Regions from separate parts of the Azospirillum sp. UENF 211521 genome, predicted to be linked through region 1. Evidence: predicted binding sites of a transcription regulator. Region 1 holds the regulator's gene; each other region holds the start of a gene.
What was found. The regulator PhoB, encoded in region 1, activates phosphate uptake and scavenging genes when phosphate is short. The targets are predictions, from matches to a motif close to TNTCATAAAACTGTCA.
Positions count from the first base shown of each region.

Region 2: ACWPN5_RS04610 (HesB/IscA family protein) is a predicted target of PhoB. The motif match lies at 2,678-2,693, and genes of this name have one in related genera.
Region 3: ACWPN5_RS21395 (RNA degradosome polyphosphate kinase) is a predicted target of PhoB. The motif match lies at 1,562-1,577, and genes of this name have one in related genera.

Region 1 covers NZ_JBSNCF010000001.1:321,895-326,143, forward strand. The annotation lists gene pstA (phosphate ABC transporter permease PstA) at 1-63, shown strand, start outside; gene pstB (phosphate ABC transporter ATP-binding protein PstB) at 101-886, shown strand; gene phoU (phosphate signaling complex protein PhoU) at 959-1,747, shown strand; gene phoB (phosphate regulon transcriptional regulator PhoB) at 1,779-2,483, shown strand; gene ACWPN5_RS01510 (hypothetical protein) at 2,638-2,910, opposite strand; gene ACWPN5_RS01515 (DsrE family protein) at 2,916-3,353, opposite strand; gene ACWPN5_RS01520 (HesA/MoeB/ThiF family protein) at 3,377-4,165, opposite strand; gene ACWPN5_RS01525 (hypothetical protein) at 4,240-4,249, opposite strand, start outside.
Region 2 covers NZ_JBSNCF010000001.1:998,058-1,002,306, forward strand. The annotation lists gene nifS (cysteine desulfurase NifS) at 1-1,178, opposite strand, end outside; gene nifU (Fe-S cluster assembly protein NifU) at 1,182-2,099, opposite strand; gene ACWPN5_RS04610 (HesB/IscA family protein) at 2,148-2,528, opposite strand; gene ACWPN5_RS04615 (hypothetical protein) at 2,810-3,307, shown strand; gene ACWPN5_RS04620 (nitrogen fixation protein NifQ) at 3,342-3,932, opposite strand; gene fdxB (ferredoxin III, nif-specific) at 4,001-4,249, opposite strand, start outside.
Region 3 covers NZ_JBSNCF010000002.1:1,015,838-1,020,086, reverse strand. The annotation lists gene ACWPN5_RS21405 (CYTH and CHAD domain-containing protein) at 1-872, opposite strand, end outside; gene ACWPN5_RS21400 (SixA phosphatase family protein) at 944-1,462, opposite strand; gene ACWPN5_RS21395 (RNA degradosome polyphosphate kinase) at 1,679-3,826, shown strand; gene ACWPN5_RS21390 (Ppx/GppA family phosphatase) at 3,846-4,249, shown strand, end outside.

The sequences.
Region 1 (4,249 bases):
TTCCTCATCCTGATGAACGGCCTGGCCGTCTTCCTGCGCAAGAAATTCGAGAGGCGTTGGTAACCCCATGAGCGTCCAGACCCACATCCCGGCCACGGCCATGCCTTCGCGTCCCGCCGCCGGCATCCACGGCACCAAGATGGTCGCCCGCGACGTCAAGGTGTTCTACGGGGCCAAACAGGCGCTCAAGGGCATCAACCTGGAGATCCAGGAAAACCGCGTGATGGCCCTGATCGGCCCGTCCGGTTGCGGCAAGTCGACGTTCCTGCGCTGCCTGAACCGCATGAACGACACCATCGAGAACTGCCGCGTCGAGGGGCTGATCGCGCTCGACGGCGAGGACGTCTACGGCAAGAACATCGACGCCGTGCAGCTCCGCGCCCGCGTCGGCATGGTCTTCCAGAAGCCGAACCCCTTCCCGAAGTCGATCTACGACAACATCGCCTACGGCCCGCGCATCCACGGCATCGCCAGCCACCGCGACGAGATGGACGAGATCGTCCAGACCTCGCTGAAGCGCGCCGGCTTGTGGAACGAGGTGAAGGATCGCCTGCGCGAGCCGGGCACCGGCCTGTCCGGCGGCCAGCAGCAGCGCCTGTGCATCGCCCGCGCCATCGCCGTCAGCCCCGAGGTGATCCTGATGGACGAGCCCTGCTCGGCGCTCGACCCCATCGCGACCGCCCACATCGAGGAGCTGATCGACGAACTGCGCGAGAACTACACGATCGTCATCGTCACCCACAACATGCAGCAGGCGGCCCGCGTCTCCCAGAAGACCGCCTTCTTCCATCTGGGCGACATGGTGGAGTGCGACGACACCGAGGAAATCTTCACCAACCCGCGGGACGAGCGCACCCAGGGCTACATCACCGGCCGCTACGGCTGATCCCCGGCCTCTGATTCCCGGCCTCTGATTCCGGGCACCGCCGCGACTCCTCCTCAGCGAAGGACGTGAAGCATGAGCAACGAACACATCGTGCGTTCCTTCGCGCACGAACTTGAGCGCCTGTCCAACCTGATCACCCAGATGGGCGGCGTCGCCGAAGCGCAGGTGGACGCCGCCGTGAAGGCAGTGGCCCGCCGCGACGTCGCGCTGGCCGCCCAGGTCATGCAGGCCGACCAGCGCATCGACGCCTACGAGCGCGACATCGACGCCGAGGCCGTGCGCCTGCTCGCCCTGCGCCAGCCGCTGGCCCAGGATCTGCGCGAGATCGTGTCGGCGCTGAAGATCGCGTCGGACCTGGAGCGGATCGGCGACTACGCCTCCAACATCGCCAAGCGCTCGCTGGCGCTGGCCCAGGTGCCGGTGGTGCGCCCGGCGGTGGCCATCCCGCGCATGGGGCGGCTGGTCGAGTCGATCATGAAGGACGTGCTGGACGCCTACATCGAGCGCGACGTTCAGCGCGCCATCGCCGCCTGGGAACGCGACGAGGAGCTGGACGACCTCTACACCAGCCTGTTCCGCGAGGTCCTGACCTACATGATGGAGGACCCGCGCAACATCACGCCCTGCACGCATCTGCTCTTCATGGCGAAGAACCTGGAGCGGATCGGCGACCACGCCACCAACATCGCCGAGACCATCCATTACCTGGTGGTCGGCACGCCGCTGCGCGCTGCGCGCCCGAAGAGCGACGGCAGCAGCTTTGCCGTGGTCGAGCCGGAGGGGCTCTCCACTGAGTCGGCGGAACGGGGATTGCCGCGGGACGGCGGCCCGGATAACGATGGAGCGGGACATGCCGCGTGACGGCGAGACGCGCAGTGGGAGCGGGACAAGCATGAATTCGGCGCTGAAGCCGCTCGTTCTCATCGTCGAGGACGAAGCCGACATCGTGACGCTGCTGAAGTACAATCTGGAGAAGGAAGGCTTCCGCGTGAACGCCGCCACCGACGGCGAGGAAGCCCTTCTGCTGGCCGGCGAGCAGACGCCGAACATCGTCCTGCTCGACTGGATGCTGCCGCTGATGTCGGGGCTGGAGGTCTGCCGCCAGATGCGCCGCAACAGCAAGATGCGCGACATCCCGATCATCATGCTGACCGCCCGCGGCGAGGAGGCGGACCGCGTGCGCGGCCTGAACTCCGGCGCCGACGACTACATCACCAAGCCCTTCTCCCCGACCGAGCTGGTCGCCCGCATGCGCGCCGTGCTGCGCCGCTCGGCCCCCGGCATGACCGACGAGACGCTGCAGTTCGCCGACGTCACCATGGATCTGGCCGCCCACCGGGTGCGCCGGAACGGGCGCGACGTGCATCTGGGGCCGACCGAATTCCGCCTGCTGCGGCATTTCATGCAGCACCCCGGCCGCGTCTTCTCGCGCGAGCAGCTTCTCGACGTGGTGTGGGGCCACGACGTCTATGTCGAGCCGCGCACCGTGGACGTGCACATCCGCCGCCTGCGCAAGGCGATGAACGAGGAGACGGAGATGGACCTGATCCGCACCGTCCGCTCGGCCGGCTACGCGCTGGACAGCAAGTCCATCTGAGCGAAATGCCCAAGCGCTGACCTCGCCCCCACCCGAACCCTCCCTCGCTGACGCAGGGGAGTGGACTGATTTTCCCTCTCCTGCGAAGCGGGGGAGGGAAGGGGCCCGCGGCGAAGCCGTGGGAAGGGTGGGGGCCAAGTGTGCGTTGCGAAAGCTACCCCTCCAACAGCTCCACAGCCTCGCGCAGGATCGCCACCTTCGGGCCGAAGCGCTTCGCCGGGTCGCTGTCCTCGATGAAGCCGATCATCATGCGCAGGGCATGCGCCACCCGCGGGGCGAGGTCGGGGTGCGCCGTCACATGCTGCGCCTGATGGGCCAGCGCGTCCCGGTAGGGGTGGCCCTCGAACCCCTCCGCGGCGATCGCCTCGAAGCGGTTCGCGTGCTCGATCACCAAACCATTATCCACCGGGCTGTGGTCGTCGGTCATTGCGCTCACACAAAGAGGATCGCGCCGGTCTTCGGCGCGTCGTTCAGGAAGGTGACGACGCCGCCGGTCGTCACCGGCACGTCGGGGCGCAGCGGCGCGCCAACAGGCAGGCCGAGCGCGCGCAACCCCATCTCGCAGGCCATGACCGTGACCTTGAGCATCACGCAGGCCTCCAGCAACTCCTCGAAGCCGGCCAGCCCGTTGGCGGTGAAGGCGGCGTCGCGCTCCGCCGGGCGGCTGCCGTCGTCGGCGGGGTCCAGCCGGTGCCAGCCCGGTGCGCCGTCGGCGTCCCCGGCCAGCAGCGTGTTCAGGGCGCGGCCGGTGAAGAACAGCGTGACCTTGCGGTTGGTCGCCGCCGCCGCGCTGGCCATCACCAGGGCGTAGTGCACCCGGTCGAAGCCGCCCGCGAACAGGACGATGGACAGGTTTTCAGGACCTTCCATGGGGGGAGCCTCTCAGCCGCCGCTCAGTGGGCGGACAGGTCGTGGATGGTCGGGTGGGCGCCGCACAGGGGGCAGTCCGGGTCGCGGCGCACGGTGATGCGCTGGAACGAGGCGTGCAGCGTGTCCAGCATCATCAGGCTGCCCGACAGGCCCTCGCCGATGCCCATGATCTCCTTCAGCACCTCGGTCGTCTGGAGCGAACCGACGAAGCCGGCCAGCGCCCCCAGCACGCCGCCCTCGGAGCAGGACGGCACCAGACCGCGCGGCGGCGGTTCTGGGAACAGGCAGCGGTAGCAGGGGTGCGGGTCGCCGAGATGCGCCTTGAAGGTGGAGACCTGCCCGTCGAAGCGCAGGATCGCCGCCGACACCAGCGTCCTGCCCGCGAAGTAGCAGGCGTCGTTGAGCAGGAAGCGCGTGGCGAAATTGTCCGAGCCGTCGGCCACGATGTCGTAGCGCCCGATCAGATCCAGCGCGTTGTCCTTCGTCAGGCGCGTCTTGTGCACCTCCACCGCCACGTCGGGGTTCAGCGCGCGGATGCGGGCGGCGGCGCTCTCCACCTTTGGAACGCCGAGCGACGATTCGTCGTGGATGACCTGCCGTTGCAGGTTGGACAGGTCCACCGTGTCGTCGTCGATGACGCCGATGGTGCCGACCCCCGCCGCGGCGAGGTAGAGCAGCAGCGGCGCGCCCAGCCCGCCGGCCCCGACGACCAGGACGCGGGCGCGCAGCAGCGCCTCCTGCCCGACGCCGCCGACCTCCGGCAGGATGATGTGGCGGGAATAACGGTGAAGCTGGGTGTCGGTGAAATCCATGATCCGCAGAATAGCGCGGAACGCCCCGTGCCGCGCAAGTCCCCTTGCTCAGGGCCTTGCCGCGGGCGGCGGCGTCAGGCGAGC
Region 2 (4,249 bases), 680 kb from region 1:
GGCGCGCCCGCCTGCGACCAGTAGGGCGACAGCGAGCGCAGCTTCGCGATGATGCCGGGGACCACCGCGATCACCCGGTCGATCTCCTCCTCGGTCGTTTCGCGCGACAGGGAGAAGCGGGTGGCGCCGTGGGCGGCGGTGTAGGGCACGCCCATCGCCCGCATCACGTGGCTCGGCTCCAGCGACCCGGAGGTGCAGGCCGACCCCGACGAGGCGGCGATGCCGGCCTCGTTCAGCAGCAGGAGGATCGCCTCGCCCTCGATGTACTCGAAGGCGACGTTGCAGGTGTTGGGCAGGCGGTTGGCCGGGTTGCCGGTGACGAAGCAGTTGGGAACGGCGGCCAGGATGGCCTGCTCCAGCTTGTCGCGCAGCGCCTTCACCCGCGTGTTCTCGTCGGTCATGTGCATGAGCGCGAGCTGTGCCGCCGCCCCCAGTCCGACGATGCCCGGCGCGTTCTCCGTGCCGGCGCGGCGCGAGCGCTCCTGGTGGCCGCCGCGCAGCATCGGGCGGAAGCGCAGGCCGCGCTTGACGTAGAGCGCGCCGATGCCCTTGGGCGCGTGCAGCTTGTGGCCGGACAGCGACAGCATGTCCACAGCGCTGGTGGCGAGCGTCATCGGGATCTTGCCGACCGCCTGCACGGCGTCGGTGTGGAACACCGCCCCCGCCGCCTTGGCGAGCTGGGCCAGCTCCTCGATCGGGAAGATCGTCCCGGTCTCGTTGTTCGCCCACATGATCGAGACGATGGCGACGTCCGGCCCCAGCGCCGCCTTGTAGGCGTCGAGGTCCAGGTTGCCCCGGTTGTCCACGCCGATGCGGTGGACGGTGTAGCCGCGCTTCTTCTCCAGATAGTCGCACAGCGCCAGGACGGCGGGATGCTCGACCACGCTGGTGACGATGCTCTTCTTCTTCGGATAGGCCTCCAGCACCGACAGGATGGCGGTGTTGTCGCTCTCCGTCCCGCCGGAGGTGAAGACGATCTCGCTGTCATGGGCGGCGCCGAGGAGCGCCTGCACCTGCTTGCGCGCCCATTCGATCTTGCCGCCCACCGCGGCGCCGAAACCGTGCATGGAGGAGGGGTTGCCGAACTGCTCGGTGAACAGCGGCAGCATCTCCGCCAGCACTTCCGGGTCGACGCGGGTGGTGGCGTTGTTGTCGAGGTAAATACCCTGTGCGGTCATGGCTCAGGCCCCCACCGGCAGGAGGGAGGCGGGCTTGACGCGGACGAACTCGCCCAGCGCCTCGACCAGCTTGGCCTGCACGCCCATCATGGTGCCGGCGGACTGCGAACAGCCGGAGCAGGCGCCGGTCAGCCGGACGTAGATGTCCTTGCCGTCGATGTCCACCAGCTCCACGTCGCCGCCGTCGCGCTGGATCTGCGGGCGCAGCTCCTCGATGGCAAACATGATCTTCTGCATGCGCTGCACGTTGGTGAGCTTCGCCGGGGCGGCCTCGGCCTTCGGGGCCAGCGGCTTGATGGCGTCCAGCCCGACCGTGCCGGGAGCGTGGGACTTGGGCGGGGCCAGCGCGCCGGTCTTGGCGAGCACGGCCTCCAGCACCTCCTCGATCTTCTCGTGGCAGGTCTGGCAGGAGCCGCCGGCCTTGGTGTAGTGGGTGACCTCCTCCAGCGTGGTCAGGCTGTTGACGGTCACCGCGCGCTCGATCATCGCCGCGTCGATGCCGAAGCACTTGCAGACCAGCTCGCCTTCCTCGTGGTCGTCGACCCACTCCTCGCCCTTGAAGTTGGCGATGGCGGCGCGGAGCGCCTCGGCACCCATGACCGAACAGTGCATCTTCTCCGGCGGCAGGCCGCCCAGATACTCGGCGATGTCGCGGTTGGTGACGGCCAGCGCCTCGTCCACCGTCTTGCCGATGATCATCTCCGTCAGCGCCGACGAGGACGCGATGGCCGAGCCGCAGCCGAAGGTCTGGAACTTCGCGTCCTCGATGACCTGGCTGTCGGGGTTGACCTTCATCATCAGCTTCAGGGCGTCGCCGCAGGTGATCGACCCGACCTCGCCCACGGCGTTCGCCTCATCCAGCGCGCCGGCGTTCTTCGGGTTGAAGAAGTGTTCCTTGACCTTGTCGGTGTAGTTCCACATGACGCCTTGCCTTTCCCGCGTTACCGGGTGGGGGGAGAGTGTTCGGGGTTAGTGGGCGGTGCCGCAGCCGCCGGCCGCCGGCGCGGAGGAGCAGCTGCCCCCCGGACCCGCCGAGAAGGACTTGCCGCAGCCGCAGCTGCCCGTCGCGTTCGGGTTGTCGAACTTGAAGCCCGCGCCCTCGACCCCTTCGACGAAATCGACCACCACGCCGGTCAGGAAGGGCTGGCTGGTCGGATCGACGAAGATCGTCACCGGGCCGAAGGTCAGCACGGCGTCTTCGTCGCCCGCCGTGGCCTCCAGCCCCATCTGGTACTTCATGCCGGCGCAGCCGCCGTCGGCCACCGCGATGCGCAGGCCGGCCGCGGCGCCGCCGGACTTCGCCAGCACGCGCTCCAGGGTGTTCACCGCCGCATCCGTCAGGGTCACCATGTCTGCCGCCTCCAAATGCTCCGTCGGGCATGCCGACCGTTCCTGGTCATAGGCTCAGCAAGCGGCGTGCCAAATTTTAAGTCATTGATTTTGATGGATTGTCAGGTCGGACGGCTGGTGTCTTCCCGACAATTGTCGGGTCGGGGCCATGTCGGCTTTGCGACATCCTGCGACGAAAGGACGCACAATTTGATTGTGGGCTTTTGCGAAACCGGCTTGCGGCCCATACAGGATTGTCGGACGGGCGCACGGTTCTGCGAAACAACGGAAGGGGACGGGTGATGGAGCGGCCGGTCGAATTGCGGATGTCCAACGGGCGGATGGCCTTCGGCGAGGTGCCCGAGCACATCGACGAGAAACTGCAGGAGGCGGTGAACGCCCGCCCCGACGCCGCGGCCTGCGAGGCCCTGCTGTGGGAGGCCCACCGGATGGGGCCGCGCGTCCTGCCGGTCTTCTACGCGCTCTACAAATTCTACTTCAACCGCAAGCGCTTCGCGGACGCGGAGCGGGTGGCGATGATCGGGCTGGACGCGGCGGCGCGCGAGGGCGGCTATGCCGGCGACTGGCGGAGCCTGCGCGTGGACAGCGTGGATTGGACGAGGGAAGGGCCACCGCGCTTTACCCTGTTCACCCTGAAGGCGCTGGCCTTCATCAGCTTGCGCAGCGAGCGGGTGGAGGAGGCGAAGGCGATCCTCGCCAAGCTGACGGACATCGATCCGCAGGACCGGGTCGGCTACGGCGTCATCGCCGCACTGGCGAAGGGCCTGGGGGAGGAATGACTTGGGAAGAGGGGTGATTGACGGATCGGTTCCGTCAGTCACCCGACCCGAAGCACACGGCCTCCGCGCCGCAATCGCGGCAGACCGGGGCGCCGCAGGGGATCAGACCGTCCCGCGCGCAGAGGAAACGGTAGAGAAAAGCCTTCCAGCGGGTGCCGGCGGCGTTCAGCAGGGCCAGCGAGTCGAAATGACGCTCCATCAGCGCCGCGAGATGGCTCGGTCCGGCCAGACCGAGATCCCGCCACAGCTCACCCTCGTCGAGCATGGCCCGCGCCAGGATCGCGGCGAGCCAGTCCTCCTCCTCGATGCCCAGCGAGCGGTGGGCGAGCAGAAGGGCGGCGATGTCGTCCGCCTCGCTCCGGAGAAGCGGCGGCAGGGGGGTGGGCGAGCTGTCGGGAACCGGCAAGCCGGCCGCGAAGGCGCCGGGGAAATAGCGGTCGAGCAGCTGGGCGAGCGCCCGCTCGTCGAGACCCAGGGCGCCCGGGCCCGCCGGCCAACGGCGGGACAGGATGCAGGCGAACAGATGCGCGTCGAAGACGTTGCAGCGTCCCTGGCGGTCGGTCAGCCAGCGGTACAGCCGCGTGGTGTCGCCCACCCCCGGCGGGGCGGCGTGCAGGATGCCCATGGCTCCGTTCTCCGGGGGCGGGCGGCCGTCAGGCCGCTTCAGACAGGTTCAGGTGAGGTGGGCGACCCTCAGGCCGCCTGGGGCAAGTGGGTGATGCAGCTCTTGGAGCAGACCTTGCCGCAGCTCTCGCAGCCGATGCAGTTGCCGGCGTTCTTGACGCTCATGACCTTCTTCTCGGCCTCGTCGTCGAAGGCGTCGACGATGTCGCCGTCCTCGGTGATGCCGATCAGCTCCAGCACGTCGCGGCCGCAGACCTTGAAGCAGCGGCCGCAGCCGATGCACATCTTCTGGTCGACGCTTTCCACGAATTTCGGCGT
Region 3 (4,249 bases), on a different contig from region 1:
GTGCGCAGGCGGCGCAGCGCGACGCGCATCTGGTGCAGCCCCTCCACGTCGCCGCCGGCCAGGGCACAGGCCTCGTTGGCGAGCAGCAGGCGCAGCCCGTGGCGGATGATGTGGCGGTAGGCCTCGGCCACCGTGGTGACCGGGGTCAAGCCCAGCGGTTCCGGCAGGACGGGGGCGGGCAGGCGCCCGGTGACGAGGCGGTCGCCGATTTCCGCCTTGCTCTCCGTTCCTATGCGAACCGGGACGCGGCGCTGGAGGGCCAAGGCGAGATCGAACAGGCGTCCGATGCGGCCCGACTTCAGCTCAAGCTCGACCTCGCTGATGCGGGCGCAGGCGTTGCCGGCGGTGATCTGGCCGTCGTCCACCGCCACCTCGATGGAGGTCAGGGCGTCCGGGCGGACAAGCAGGGTGGTGCGCCGGAACTCCGTCGTGAATTGTGGAGCCAGCGCCGCCCGCGCGTCCTCCGGCACCAGGGCGGCCACGCCCTCGGCGTCGAGGGGCGTCATGTCGGGGGCGGCCGTGGGAATGGCCCAGTCCCATTTCTTGCGGATGGCCACCGCGGCCGAATCGCCGGGGGTGGCGGCGTTGATGGTCTTCAGCGTCTGCACGAACCGGTCGCCGTCCTGCCGCACCCGCAGGGCCACGCCCCCCAGGAACAGACGGCGGTCCGGCGTGTCGTAATAGACGGTGCGCAGGGCGCGGACGGCGGGCGCGCCTTCCGCCTTCTCCTTCAGCGCCGGGAGGTCCGCAACGCGGGGGAGGTCGCGCGGATCGAGATGGAGCTTCATCTCCACCTCGCGCACGGCCGACACCGTGGCGGACGCCGCGGCGGGTGCACCCGGGGGCGCGTTGTTCTGGGGCGCGGAAGACACGGGGGGCGACTCCTGCTCGGTTCCGGGCCTGCTCGGTTCAGGGTTGAAATACCCCAATTGGCAGAAGGGCGTTAAGAGAGTTTCCGCGGCAGGATGAAATCGGCCAGCCGTCCCGACCCGCTGTCCAGGTCGGCCCAGCGGGCGCCCTCGAACAGGAACACGGCGCAGGCGCCGGTCGGGAACTTCTCCGCCAGTGCCGCGCGGTGCCGCTCCTCGCCGCGTCCGGCCAAGTCGCGGGCGAGGTCGTGGAGGTCCGGGTTGTGGGCGACCAGCATCAGCGACGAGGCGGAGTCGGGGGCGTCGTGCAGCCGTTCCAGGAGGACGCGCCCCCCGCACAGGTAGAGGCCGCGCTCGCGCTCCACCGGGATGTCAGGCGCGTCCATCACCTCCAGCAGCCGGTCGGCGGTGTCCGCCGCGCGCCGGGCGGTGGAGCACAGCACCAGCCCGATGCGCGCCCCGCGCTCCTTCAGTTCGTGGCCGACCAGCCGGGCCGCCTTCTTCCCCCGCGGCGCCAGCGGGCGGTCGTGATCGTCCAGCGAGGGATCGTCCCACGCCGACTTGCCGTGGCGCATGAGATAGAGCGTCTTCATCGCGGGAGTCCCTTCCTTCCGAATCGGCCTCCGGCGGGATGCGCCGGGGGTGCGACTGTTTTCGCAGCGGTATTATCGTGACGGCAGTATTATGCTGTCTGACCCAAAACCGTAACGTAGTTGGGGTAGGTTGCCTGGCCCATCGACCGCGGCGGGGCGGTTCGGCCCGACCGGACTGTAGCGGCACCACCCATCACGCAAAAGCCCGAGGCTGCTGTGACCGAACTTCAGGACCTGGAAGCGACCTGCATCGAAGCGGACGCGCCGGAGCGCTTCATCAACCGCGAACTGTCGTGGCTGGCCTTCAACCAGCGCGTCCTGGATGAGGCGTCCAACCCGAATCACCCGCTGCTGGAGCGGCTGAGGTTCCTGTCGATTTCGTCCAGCAACCTCGACGAATTCTACATGGTCCGCGTCGCCGGCCTGAAGGGGCAGGTGGCCGCGGGGGTGAAGACCCCCAGCGCCGAGAACCTGACCCCGGCCCAGCAGCTCACCGCGGTGAACCAGCGCATCGTCGAGCTGATGAACGCGCAGCAGACCATGTGGCGCAGCCTGAAGCAGGACCTGCGCGAGGCCGGCATCATGGTGGCCGGCGCCGAGGACCTGACCGACGGGGAGAAGGACTGGCTGGAGGCCAAGTTCCTCGACGACATCTTCCCCATCCTGACCCCCATCGCGGTGGACCCGGCGCACCCGTTCCCCTTCCTGCCCAACCTGGGCTTCTCGCTGGCGCTGCAACTGCACGAGCCGGTTAAGGGGCGGCACCTCGACGCGCTGGTCCCGCTGCCGGCGCAGCTCGACCGCTTCATCCGCCTGCCGGGCTCGGAGATCCGCTTCATCCAGCTGGAAAAGCTGGTGATGCTGTTCATCGACCGGCTCTTCCCGCCGTTCCAGGTGAAGGCCCACGGCGTCTTCCGCGTCCTGCGCGCCAGCGAGATGGAGATCGAGGAGGAAGCGGAGGATCTGGTCCGCACCTTCGAAAGCGCGCTGAAGCGCCGCCGCCGCGGCAGCGTCATCCGTCTGGCCACCGACGCCGGCATGGCCGCCGACCTGCGCGAGTTCCTGCGCCACGAACTGCGCGTGTCGAACGACGACGTGTTCATCCTTGATGGGCTGATCGGCCTGTCGGACACCCGCCAGTTGATCGTCGACGAGCGGCCCGATCTGGTCTTCCGCCCCTTCAACGCCCGCTTCCCGGAGCGCATCCGCGACTTCGGCGGCGACTGCTTCGCGGCCATCCGCGACAAGGACATCGTCGTCCACCACCCGTACGAGAGCTTCGACGTGGTGGTGCAGTTCATCCGTCAGGCGGCGCGCGACCCGCAGGTGGTCGCCATCAAGCAGACGCTCTACCGCACCAGCAAGGACAGCCCGATCGTCGCCGCGCTGATCGAGGCGGCGGAGGCCGGCAAGTCGGTGACCGCCCTGGTCGAGCTGAAGGCCCGCTTCGACGAGGAGGCCAACATCCGCTGGGCGCGCGATCTGGAACGCGCCGGCGCCCAGGTGGTCTACGGCTTCGTCGACCTGAAGACGCACGCCAAGGTGTCGCTGGTGGTGCGGCGCGAGAACAAGGCGCTGCGCAGCTACGTCCATTTCGGGACGGGCAACTACCACCCGATCACGGCGAAGGTCTACACCGACCTGTCCTTCTTCACCTGCGACCCGGCGCTCTGCCACGACGCGGCGGTGATGTTCAATTACATGACCGGTTATGCCACGCCGAAGCTGCTGGAGAAGATTGCCATCGCCCCGATCACGCTGCGCCAGAAGCTGGGCCAGCTGATCGACGCGGAGGTCGCCAACGCCGCCGCCGGCAAGCCCGCCCACATCTGGGTGAAGCTGAACTCGCTGGTCGATTCGGAGATCATTGACCGGCTCTACAAGGCGTCGCAGAAGGGCGTGCAGATCGACATGGTGATCCGCGGCATCTGCTGCCTGCGCCCCGGCGTGAAGGGCCTGTCGGAGAACATCCGGGTGCGCAGCATCGTCGGCCGCTTCCTGGAGCACGGGCGCGTCATCTGCTTCGCCAACGGCCAAGCGCTGCCCAGCCCGCAGGCCAAGCTCTACATCTCCTCCGCCGACTGGATGACGCGCAACCTGGACCGCCGCATCGAGACGCTGGTGCCCATCGAGAACCCGACGGTGCACGAGCAGGTTTTGGACCAGATCATGGTCGCCAACCTGAAGGATGAGGCGAACACCTGGAAACTCGGCCCCGATGGCGTTTATCATCGGGTGGAGGCTGGTCCGGACGCGTTCAGCGCCCATAACTATTTCATGACGAACCCCAGCCTGTCGGGCCGCGGCAGCGCGCTCAGCAGCAAAAAGACGCCGCCGCGGTTGAAGCTGCGTACGGTCATCTGATTGAGGACATCGGTTGCTTATGACGCCGGCGCAGGAACACACGGTCGCTACCAGGGCCGTCGAGAGGGTGGTCGAGAAGGGCGAGCGGATCGCCGTGATCGACATCGGGTCCAACTCGATCCGGCTCGTCGTCTATGACGCTCTGAAGCGGTCGCCTCTGCCGGTCTTCAACGAGAAGGTCCTGTGCGGGCTCGGCCGCGGGGTGGAGAAGACCGGCTGCCTGAACCCGGACGGGGTGATCCAGGGCCTTGAGGCCCTGGAACGCTTCGCCCTTCTGGTCGCCGGCATGCGCGTCGGGCGTCTGGACGTCATCGCCACCGCGGCGGTGCGCGACGCCACGGACGGTCCGGCCTTCATCCAGCGGGTGAAGGACCGCACCGGCCTCGACGTCAGCGTCATCAGCGGCGAGGAAGAGGCGCGGCT